4 regions of the Citrobacter tructae genome follow, and region 1 is predicted to be linked to each of the others. Evidence: predicted binding sites of a transcription regulator. Region 1 holds the regulator's gene; each other region holds the start of a gene.

Region 1 (2,193 bases):
CCGCCATCGGGATGTGGAATTAACGCCCGCCGGGGCGTGGTTTTTAAAAGAAGGGCGGTCTGTTATCAAAAAAATGCAGATCACCCGTCAGCAATGTCAGCAAATTGCTAACGGCTGGCGCGGGCAGTTGGCGATTGCGGTCGATAATATCGTCCGGCCGGAACGGACCCGGCAGATGATTGTGGATTTCTACCGTCATTTTGATGATGTGGAATTACTCGTTTTTCAGGAGGTGTTTAACGGCGTCTGGGATGCACTGTCAGATGGGCGCGTGGAACTGGCTATTGGCGCGACGCAGGCCATTCCGGTGGGGGGACGTTACACGTTTCGCGATATGGGGATGTTGAGCTGGAATTGCGTGGTAGCGAGCCATCATCCGTTGGCGTCGATGCCCGGGCCGCTCAGCGACGACACGTTGCGCAACTGGCCGTCGCTGGTGCGTGAAGATACTTCGCGCACGCTGCCAAAGCGCATCACCTGGCTGCTGGATAACCAAAAGCGGGTGGTAGTGCCCGACTGGGAGTCATCCGCTACCTGTTTATCGGCGGGGCTATGTGTGGGGATGGTGCCGACGCATTTTTCTAAACCGTGGATCGACAGCGGTAAATGGGTCGCGCTACAGCTTGAGAATCCCTTTCCTGATGCCGCTTGTTGCCTGACCTGGCAGCAGAATGATACCTCGCCTGCGCTGGGCTGGCTGCTGGACTATTTAGGGGACAGCGAAACGCTGAATAAAGAGTGGTTGCGGGAGCCAGAATAAGGCCCCCGCGCAACAGATTAACGACGGTAATCGCGGAACGGGCCGTCTGCAACGGAGCGACGTTCTACCAGGCGCGGATGCACCTCAATTGACTGCGACACTTCGCGCTTATTCACGATACGGTCTAACAGCATGTTAAAGGCTGTTTCACCGAGGGAATCCTTCGGCTGGTGAATAGTGGTTAATGCCGGAGTGAAGAACCGGGCATTACGCACGTTGTCATAACCAATCAGCGACACATCCTGCGGGACGCGTAAGCCCATCTCGTCCGCGGCGCAGAGCGCGCCCATCGCCATGATATCGCCACCACAGAAAACGGCGGTCGGGCGATGTGACTGGGAGAGGATCTGCTGCATGGCGCGATACCCGGATTCAGGCTCAAAATCACCCTGAACAATCCAGTTCTCAGGGACTTTAATCAGCGCTTCTTCCATCGCTTTCATAAAACCAGCCAGACGACCGGCTCCGGTGTTGCGCTCCATAGGACCTGGGATCACGCCAATCTCGCGATGACCGCGCTCAACCAGATAACGACCTGCCATATAGCCGCCTTCAAAGGCGTTATCAATGACCGTATCGGTAAAGTCGGCTTTGGCTTCGCCCCAGTCCATTACCACCATCGGAATATGGCGATACTCTTCGAGCATGGAAAGTAGCGACTCAGGATATTCTGAACACATCACCAGCAGGCCATCCACGCGCTTTTGCGCCATCATGGAGAGATAGGCCTGTTGTTTTTCGAGGCTGTTCCACGCGTTTCCCAGAATCAGGGTGTAGCCTTTCTGGAAACAGTTCTTCTCAACAGCTTCGATAATTTCCGCAAAATAGGCAGCTTCGCTGCTGGTCGCCAGCAAGCCGATTGATTTGGTGTGATTCACCTTCAGGCTGCGCGCTACTGCGCTTGGGGAGTAATGTAACTCTTTAATCGCTGCCCAAACGGCATTGCGCGTCTCTTCCGCGACAAAGCGTGTTTTGTTAATTACGTGTGATACGGTTGTAGTGGAAACGTTTGCTCGCTTCGCCACATCTTTAATTGTTGCCATTACATCTCACTCCAGACCATATCCTAAGCTCCTGAGAATACTCCAGGTAAACGTTTGCCTTACACACCCTTCGCGCAACATCAGGGTTGCGGTACGCCAAGGAAAACGACACGGAACGTCAGGAAGGGGTCAATGGCCGGTACGCTAATTAAGTAAGCGTGGAATTTTGTCTGATCTTAACGAAAAGGGGAAGAGTTAAAAGCAGTTATCAATATAAATCGTGAGAGATTTTTGCTTTCAAGTGTGTAAAAATGCGCAATATCACTTTTTGTGTGGGAATAAAAAGGAGAAAACTTGATGAGCACCGATCTGAAATTTTCGTTAGTCACTACCATTATTGTTCTGGGTTTGATCGTCGCGGGTGGCCTGACCGCAGCGCTGCATTGATTT
Region 2 (2,193 bases), 2.1 Mb from region 1:
CTTGCCCATCATGCGCCAGGTGACAAATATGGCGTACAGCGCCATGAAGATCGTCTGCACAACCAAAATCGCCAGCATTGGCAGCGCCAGCGAAGCCAGCTCCCACAGCTTCAGGCTCATCAACGCCATTGCCAGGAACAGCGACAGGCTCACGTTGCCCAGCACTGAAACCGCACGCTCAAACACCCGATAAAAACCCATTAACGCCAGGCCATTGCTGAGGATCACCCCGACAAACAGCACGCAGACAAAGGTTGGCAGTTCCAGCACCGTTCCGACCAGCAGTTGCGCAACGATTTTGCCCACCGTCAGACAGATAGCGATCAGCGCGATGGTTTCAATCAGCACCAGCGAGGTGATCATGCGCCCGACATCCGGTTTCTCAAACGCGGTTGGCACGGCCTGATCGTCCGGCATACCGTCCGGCGTGGTGGAGTGTTTGACCAGATAGCGCGCTACCGGGCCGCCAATCAGTCCGCCCAGCACCAGACCAAACGTTGCGCACGCCATCGCCACTTCAGTGGCATTGGTGAAGCCATAGCGTTCAATAAACAGCTTGCTCCACGCGGCCCCGGTTCCGTGTCCGCCAGAGAGGGTTATCGAACCGGCGATCAGACCCATCAGCGGATCCAGGCCCAGCAGGGTCGCCATACCAATACCGATAGCGTTTTGCATCAGCAGCAGGCCAACAACCACAATCAGAAAGATACCTACCACGCGGCCACCAGCGCGCAGACTGGCGATATTGGCGTTCAGGCCGATAGTGGCGAAGAACGCCAGCATCAGCGGATCGCGCAGGGTCATATCGAAGTTCACTTCCCAGCCCATGCTTTTTTTCAGTACTAGCAGTGCGATCGCTACCAGTAAACCACCCGCAACGGGTTCAGGAATCGTGTATTTCTTCAGGAAGGGAACAGACTGGACAAGCTTACGTCCCAGCAGCAACACCAGGGTTGCCGCAACCAGTGTTGATAACGTATCGAGATAAAACATTTACAGCTCCATTAGTGCGTTTAGCACAATCACGCACGATGCATTCCAGACCGATTTTTAGCTCTTATTGAGTTTTCGGGGTGGATTTTAAGCAGAAAATGATGAAAAGTTATATAAAAATGTTTGTTTATCCGTTTTAAATATTAAGAATACCTGCTAGCAAACGTTTGCTTTTCTGCCCTGGTCAGATAAAATCACCGCTTTTCCACCATGGGATTGCCTCTGATGTCCGTTAACGCCGTAGAGCCAACAAATGCGCAACCGGTTGCGCAGGCTCACAACAGTGAACTGATTTACCGTCTTGAAGATCGCCCCCCGTTAGCTCAGACCCTGTTTGCCGCCTGTCAGCACCTGCTGGCCATGTTCGTCGCGGTGATCACGCCTGCCCTGCTTATCTGCCAGGCGCTCGGTTTACCGGCTCAGGATACTCAACACATTATCAGTATGTCGCTGTTCGCATCCGGCGTGGCTTCTATCATTCAGATCAAAGCCTGGGGGCCGGTCGGCTCAGGGCTGTTATCTATTCAGGGAACCAGTTTTAACTTTGTGGCACCGTTGATTATGGGCGGTACGGCACTGAAAACCGGCGGCGCAGATGTCCCAACCATGATGGCGGCATTGTTCGGCACACTGATGCTGGCAAGCTGCACCGAGATGGTTATCTCACGCGTACTGCATCTGGCGCGCCGTATTATCACCCCACTGGTTTCAGGCGTGGTGGTGATGATCATCGGCCTGTCACTGATTCAAGTAGGCCTGACGTCAATTGGCGGCGGTTACGCAGCCATGAGCGACAATACCTTTGGTGCACCGAAGAATCTGATGCTGGCTGGCGTCGTGCTGGCGCTTATTATTCTGCTTAACCGCCAGCGCAACCCATACCTGCGCGTTGCGTCACTGGTGATCGCAATGGCGGCGGGCTACCTGCTGGCTTGGTTTATGGATATGCTGCCGCAAAATACCGCGCCGGTGAGTCAGGACCTGATCATGGTGCCAACACCGCTGTACTATGGCCTCGGCATCGACTGGAATTTACTGCTACCGCTGATGCTGGTCTTTATGATCACCTCGCTGGAAACCATTGGTGATATTACCGCCACTTCCGATGTCTCCGAGCAACCGGTTTCCGGCCCGCTGTATATGAAACGCCTGAAAGGCGGCGTGCTGGCGAACGGACTGAACTCATTTGTTTCTGCCGTG
Region 3 (2,193 bases), 890 kb from region 1:
AAGCGGCGGTCTTTCACTCACCCCGATAGCACGGCGCGTCATAGTGTTTTCCTCTGAGTATTGTGTGAGTTGCGATTGGGTTGTTTTATTCAAAAAAAAGCCGACTCTAAAAGTCGGCTTCTTTTTATTTATTCATTTACTTGGTACCAAAAATCTTATCGCCGGCATCGCCGAGTCCCGGAATAATGTATCCGTGCTCGTTCAGCCCCTGGTCGATAGATGCGGTATACAGCTCAACATCCGGGTGCGCTTTTTCCAGTGCGGCGATACCTTCCGGCGCCGCAACCAGGACCAGCACTTTAATGCTGCTGCAGCCTGCGTTTTTCAGCAGATCAATAGTGGCGATAACGGAACCGCCGGTTGCCAGCATCGGGTCAACGATCAGCGCCATACGCTCATCGATGTTAGAAACCAATTTCTGGAAGTACGGAACTGGCTCCAGCGTCTCTTCGTTACGATACATACCGACAACGCTGATACGCGCACTCGGGACGTTTTCCAGGACGCCTTCCATCATGCCCAGACCCGCACGCAGGATCGGCACAACGGTAATTTTTTTACCTTTAATTTGGTCAACTTCAACCGGACCGTTCCAGCCCTCAATGGTCACCTTTTCGGTTTCCAGACCAGCGGTTGCTTCATAAGTCAGCAGACTGCCAACTTCCGAGGCGAGTTCACGAAAGCGTTTAGTGCTGATGTCGTTTTCACGCATCAATCCCAGCTTGTGTTTGACGAGTGGGTGTTTGACTTCCACGATCTTCATACTCTTCTCCTTTCCTCAGACGAGTGGCAACCACAAAAAAAATCGCCGGATTATACCGCTTTTCCTCTCTGGCGCAACACTGCATACGCTTGATATGGATCAACCAAAGTCATTTACGTCTGGAATATGAGTATAAAACACGCCCCATATGATTGGCTTAGATGATTATCAGCACATTGTATTTTATAAAAATTTATCGTTACCCTGAGTGGTGCATTGATACCCTAAAAAAGATTTCTTAGGCGCACGTGCTAATGCTCCGCCGCCGCCATTATTTTAGGCTGATACGAAGCCAATGCCGCCCAACGGCGCGTAACAATGACGTAAAACGCTGAAAAAACCGACAGAAAAAAGTCGATACAGAGCAGACTCGCAAACGTTTGCTTTCCCTGTTAGAATTGCGCCGAATTTAACTTTTACTGCAAGTAAACACGTGGGGAACCAGGCAGTGACCGATAAAACCTCTCTTAGCTACAAAGATGCCGGTGTTGATATTGACGCAGGGAATGCTCTGGTCGATCGAATCAAAGGCGTAGTAAAGAAAACCCGCCGCCCGGAAGTTATGGGTGGTTTGGGTGGCTTCGGTGCGCTGTGCGCATTGCCGCAAAAATATCGTGAACCGGTACTGGTTTCCGGCACTGACGGCGTAGGAACAAAACTGCGTCTGGCGATGGATCTGAAGCGCCACGATACCATCGGCATTGACCTGGTGGCGATGTGCGTCAACGACCTCGTGGTTCAGGGTGCTGAGCCGCTGTTTTTCCTCGACTACTACGCCACGGGCAAACTGGACGTCGATACCGCAGCCAGCGTGATTAACGGTATTGCCGAAGGTTGCCTGCAGTCCGGCTGTGCGCTGGTCGGTGGCGAGACCGCTGAAATGCCGGGGATGTATCACGGTGAAGATTATGACGTGGCCGGTTTCTGCGTTGGCGTGGTCGAGAAATCAGAAATCATCGACGGCTCAAAAGTGGCTGATGGCGATGTGCTGATTGCGCTGGGTTCCAGCGGCCCGCATTCCAACGGTTATTCTCTGGTGCGTAAGATCGTTGAAGTCAGCGGCTGCGACCCGGAAACAACCGAACTGGATGGTAAATCACTGGCCGATCACCTGCTGGCACCAACCCGCATTTATGTGAAATCAATTCTGGAACTGATCGAGAAGGTTGATGTGCATGCTATTGCACACCTGACCGGCGGTGGTTTCTGGGAAAATATCCCGCGCGTCCTGCCAGATAACACCCAGGCGGTGATCAACGAATCCTCATGGCAGTGGCCAGCCGTCTTTAACTGGCTGCAAGCGGCGGGTAACGTCAGCCAGCATGAGATGTATCGCACCTTCAACTGCGGCGTAGGCATGATTATCGCCCTGCCGGAAGCAGAAGTGGAAAATGCCCTCGCCCTGCTGAATGCAAAAGGTGAAAACGCGT
Region 4 (2,193 bases), 510 kb from region 1:
CGTTATTTCCGGGAGTGAAACCAGCCGGGCCTGGACGCCGGATGCTTCCGCGTTGCTGTATGAAAAATACTGGAAAATTAATGGCGGCATGGAAGCGGTCAGTAATCGTGTGGATATGCTGTCGAACAGTCTGCTGGCTCTGGGGGCACAGTATGGCTGGCAACTGGCGGGAATGATGCTGCTTGGTGCGGCATTGATGCGCAGCGGCTGGCTGAAAGGCCAGTACAGCTTGCGGCACTATCGACGTACAGGTGTGCTGCTGGTGGCGACAGGAATAGCCATCAATCTACCTGCGATTATGCTGCAGTGGCATCTGGAGTGGGCGTATCGCTGGTGTGCCTTCCTGTTACAAGCCCCGCGTGAACTGAGCGCGCCTTTTCAGACCGTCGGCTACGCTGCTTTGATGTTTGGTTTTTGGCCGCAGCTTAGTCGCTTCAAAATTGTTATCGCCATTGCCTGCGTAGGGCGCATGGCGCTGACCAATTATCTGTTGCAGACGCTTATCTGTACCACGCTGTTTTATCAGTTCGGTTTATTTATGCAATTTGACCGGCTGACGCTGCTGTATTTTGTAATTCCTGTCTGGGCCGTTAACCTGTTTTTCTCTGTCATTTGGCTACGTTTTTATCGGCAGGGTCCGGTAGAGTGGCTATGGCGTCAATTAACCCTGCGTGCTGCAGGGACATCATTACCGCGAACATCCAGATAACGATCTGGATCACATTCATTAACAAAATGGATGTAACCGTTTTCATTCCTGTGACATGACTCACGCAGTCCTGTACCTCGTGCTGACAAAATAGCCAGACTGGGTGTCCGTGGGCAACCGCAATCTTAAACAGGGCAGTGAATATGGTAACCATACGTGATGTGGCACGGCAGTCTGGCGTTTCTGTAGCGACGGTATCCCGCGTACTGAATAACAGTGCGCTGGTGAGTCCTGACACCCGTGAAGCGGTAATGAAGGCTGTGACGCAATTAGGCTATCGACCCAACGCCAATGCGCAAGCGCTGGCGACGCAGGTGAGCGACACCATTGGGGTCGTGGTGATGGATGTATCTGATGCTTTTTTCGGTGCGCTGGTGAAAGCGGTGGATCAGGTGGCTCAACAGCACCAGAAATATGTGCTGATTGGCAACAGTTACCATGAAGCTGAAAAAGAACGTCATGCCATTGAAGTCTTGATTCGCCAACGTTGTAATGCCTTGATTGTCCACTCAAAAGCGCTAAGCGATCGCGAGCTCAGCGAGTTTATGGACAGCATCCCAGGCATGGTGCTAATCAATCGCATCGTCCCGGGTTACGCCCATCGTTGCGTCTGTCTGGACAATATCAGCGGGGCCAAAATGGCGACCCGTATGCTGCTTAAAAACGGGCACCAACGTATCGGCTACCTGGCGTCAAGCCACCGTATTGAAGATGATGCGATGCGCAAAGAAGGTTGGATGAGTGCGTTGCAAGAACACGGCATTACGCCTGCGGAAAGCTGGGTTGGTACTGGTTCACCTGATATGCCGGGGGGAGAGTCAGCCATGGTGGAACTGCTGGGGCGCAATTTGCAGCTGACGGCGGTCTTCGCCTACAACGATAATATGGCTGCCGGCGCGCTGACGGCGTTAAAAGACAACGGCATCGCCATTCCGTTACACCTTTCTATCATCGGTTTCGATGATATTCCCATTGCTCGTTACACCGATCCTCAGCTGACCACCGTGCGCTATCCCATTGCGTCAATGGCGAAAATGGCGACAGAGCTGGCGCTACAAGGCGCTGCCGGAACGCTGGATCCTGCGGGGACACACTGCTTTATGCCAACACTGGTGCGTCGTCATTCTGTGGCATTGCGGCAGAATGCGGCACCGATCACTAACTGATAATATCGAGCTGTGTAACCGCTTTCAATATGTGAGTAAATTCACAGTATCTTAACAATGCGATAGCTATGATGACACTGTTTGTTGCGCTGTAACTACTATGTAACGGTGAATAATCATTTTCATCGAGGTATAGGCGTCTTAAACGATAATTAAAGCCTGTTTTTGGAGCGTTGCCAGACACGGAAGAAATATTTTTAAAAGTGAGCTTCGGCGTTCAGTAACAGATTAGTAACGTTCTGCCTCGCCGAGCATTTATCTCAAGTACTACCCTGCATAATAAAACCGGAGATACCATGAATAAGAAGGTGTTGACCC

What was found. The regulator PurR, encoded in region 1, represses purine synthesis genes. The targets are predictions, from matches to a motif close to CANGCAAACGTTTGCNTG.
Region 2: the regulator PurR is predicted to act here: its motif matches at 1,150-1,167, upstream of gltS (sodium/glutamate symporter).
Region 3: the regulator PurR is predicted to act here: its motif matches at 1,133-1,150, upstream of purM (phosphoribosylformylglycinamidine cyclo-ligase).
Region 4: the regulator PurR is predicted to act here: its motif matches at 739-756, upstream of galS (HTH-type transcriptional regulator GalS).

Annotation. Positions count from the first base shown of each region.
Region 1 covers NZ_CP038469.1:806,224-808,416, forward strand. The annotation lists gene punR (DNA-binding transcriptional activator PunR) at 1-760, shown strand, start outside; gene purR (HTH-type transcriptional repressor PurR) at 778-1,803, opposite strand; gene cydH (cytochrome bd-I accessory subunit CydH) at 2,101-2,190, shown strand.
Region 2 covers NZ_CP038469.1:3,500,858-3,503,050, reverse strand. The annotation lists gene gltS (sodium/glutamate symporter) at 1-993, opposite strand, end outside; gene xanP (xanthine/proton symporter XanP) at 1,219-2,193, shown strand, end outside.
Region 3 covers NZ_CP038469.1:4,754,154-4,756,346, reverse strand. The annotation lists gene uraA (uracil permease) at 1-42, opposite strand, end outside; gene upp (uracil phosphoribosyltransferase) at 137-763, opposite strand; gene purM (phosphoribosylformylglycinamidine cyclo-ligase) at 1,212-2,193, shown strand, end outside.
Region 4 covers NZ_CP038469.1:294,771-296,963, forward strand. The annotation lists gene yeiB (DUF418 domain-containing protein YeiB) at 1-709, shown strand, start outside; gene galS (HTH-type transcriptional regulator GalS) at 853-1,875, shown strand; gene mglB (galactose/glucose ABC transporter substrate-binding protein MglB) at 2,172-2,193, shown strand, end outside.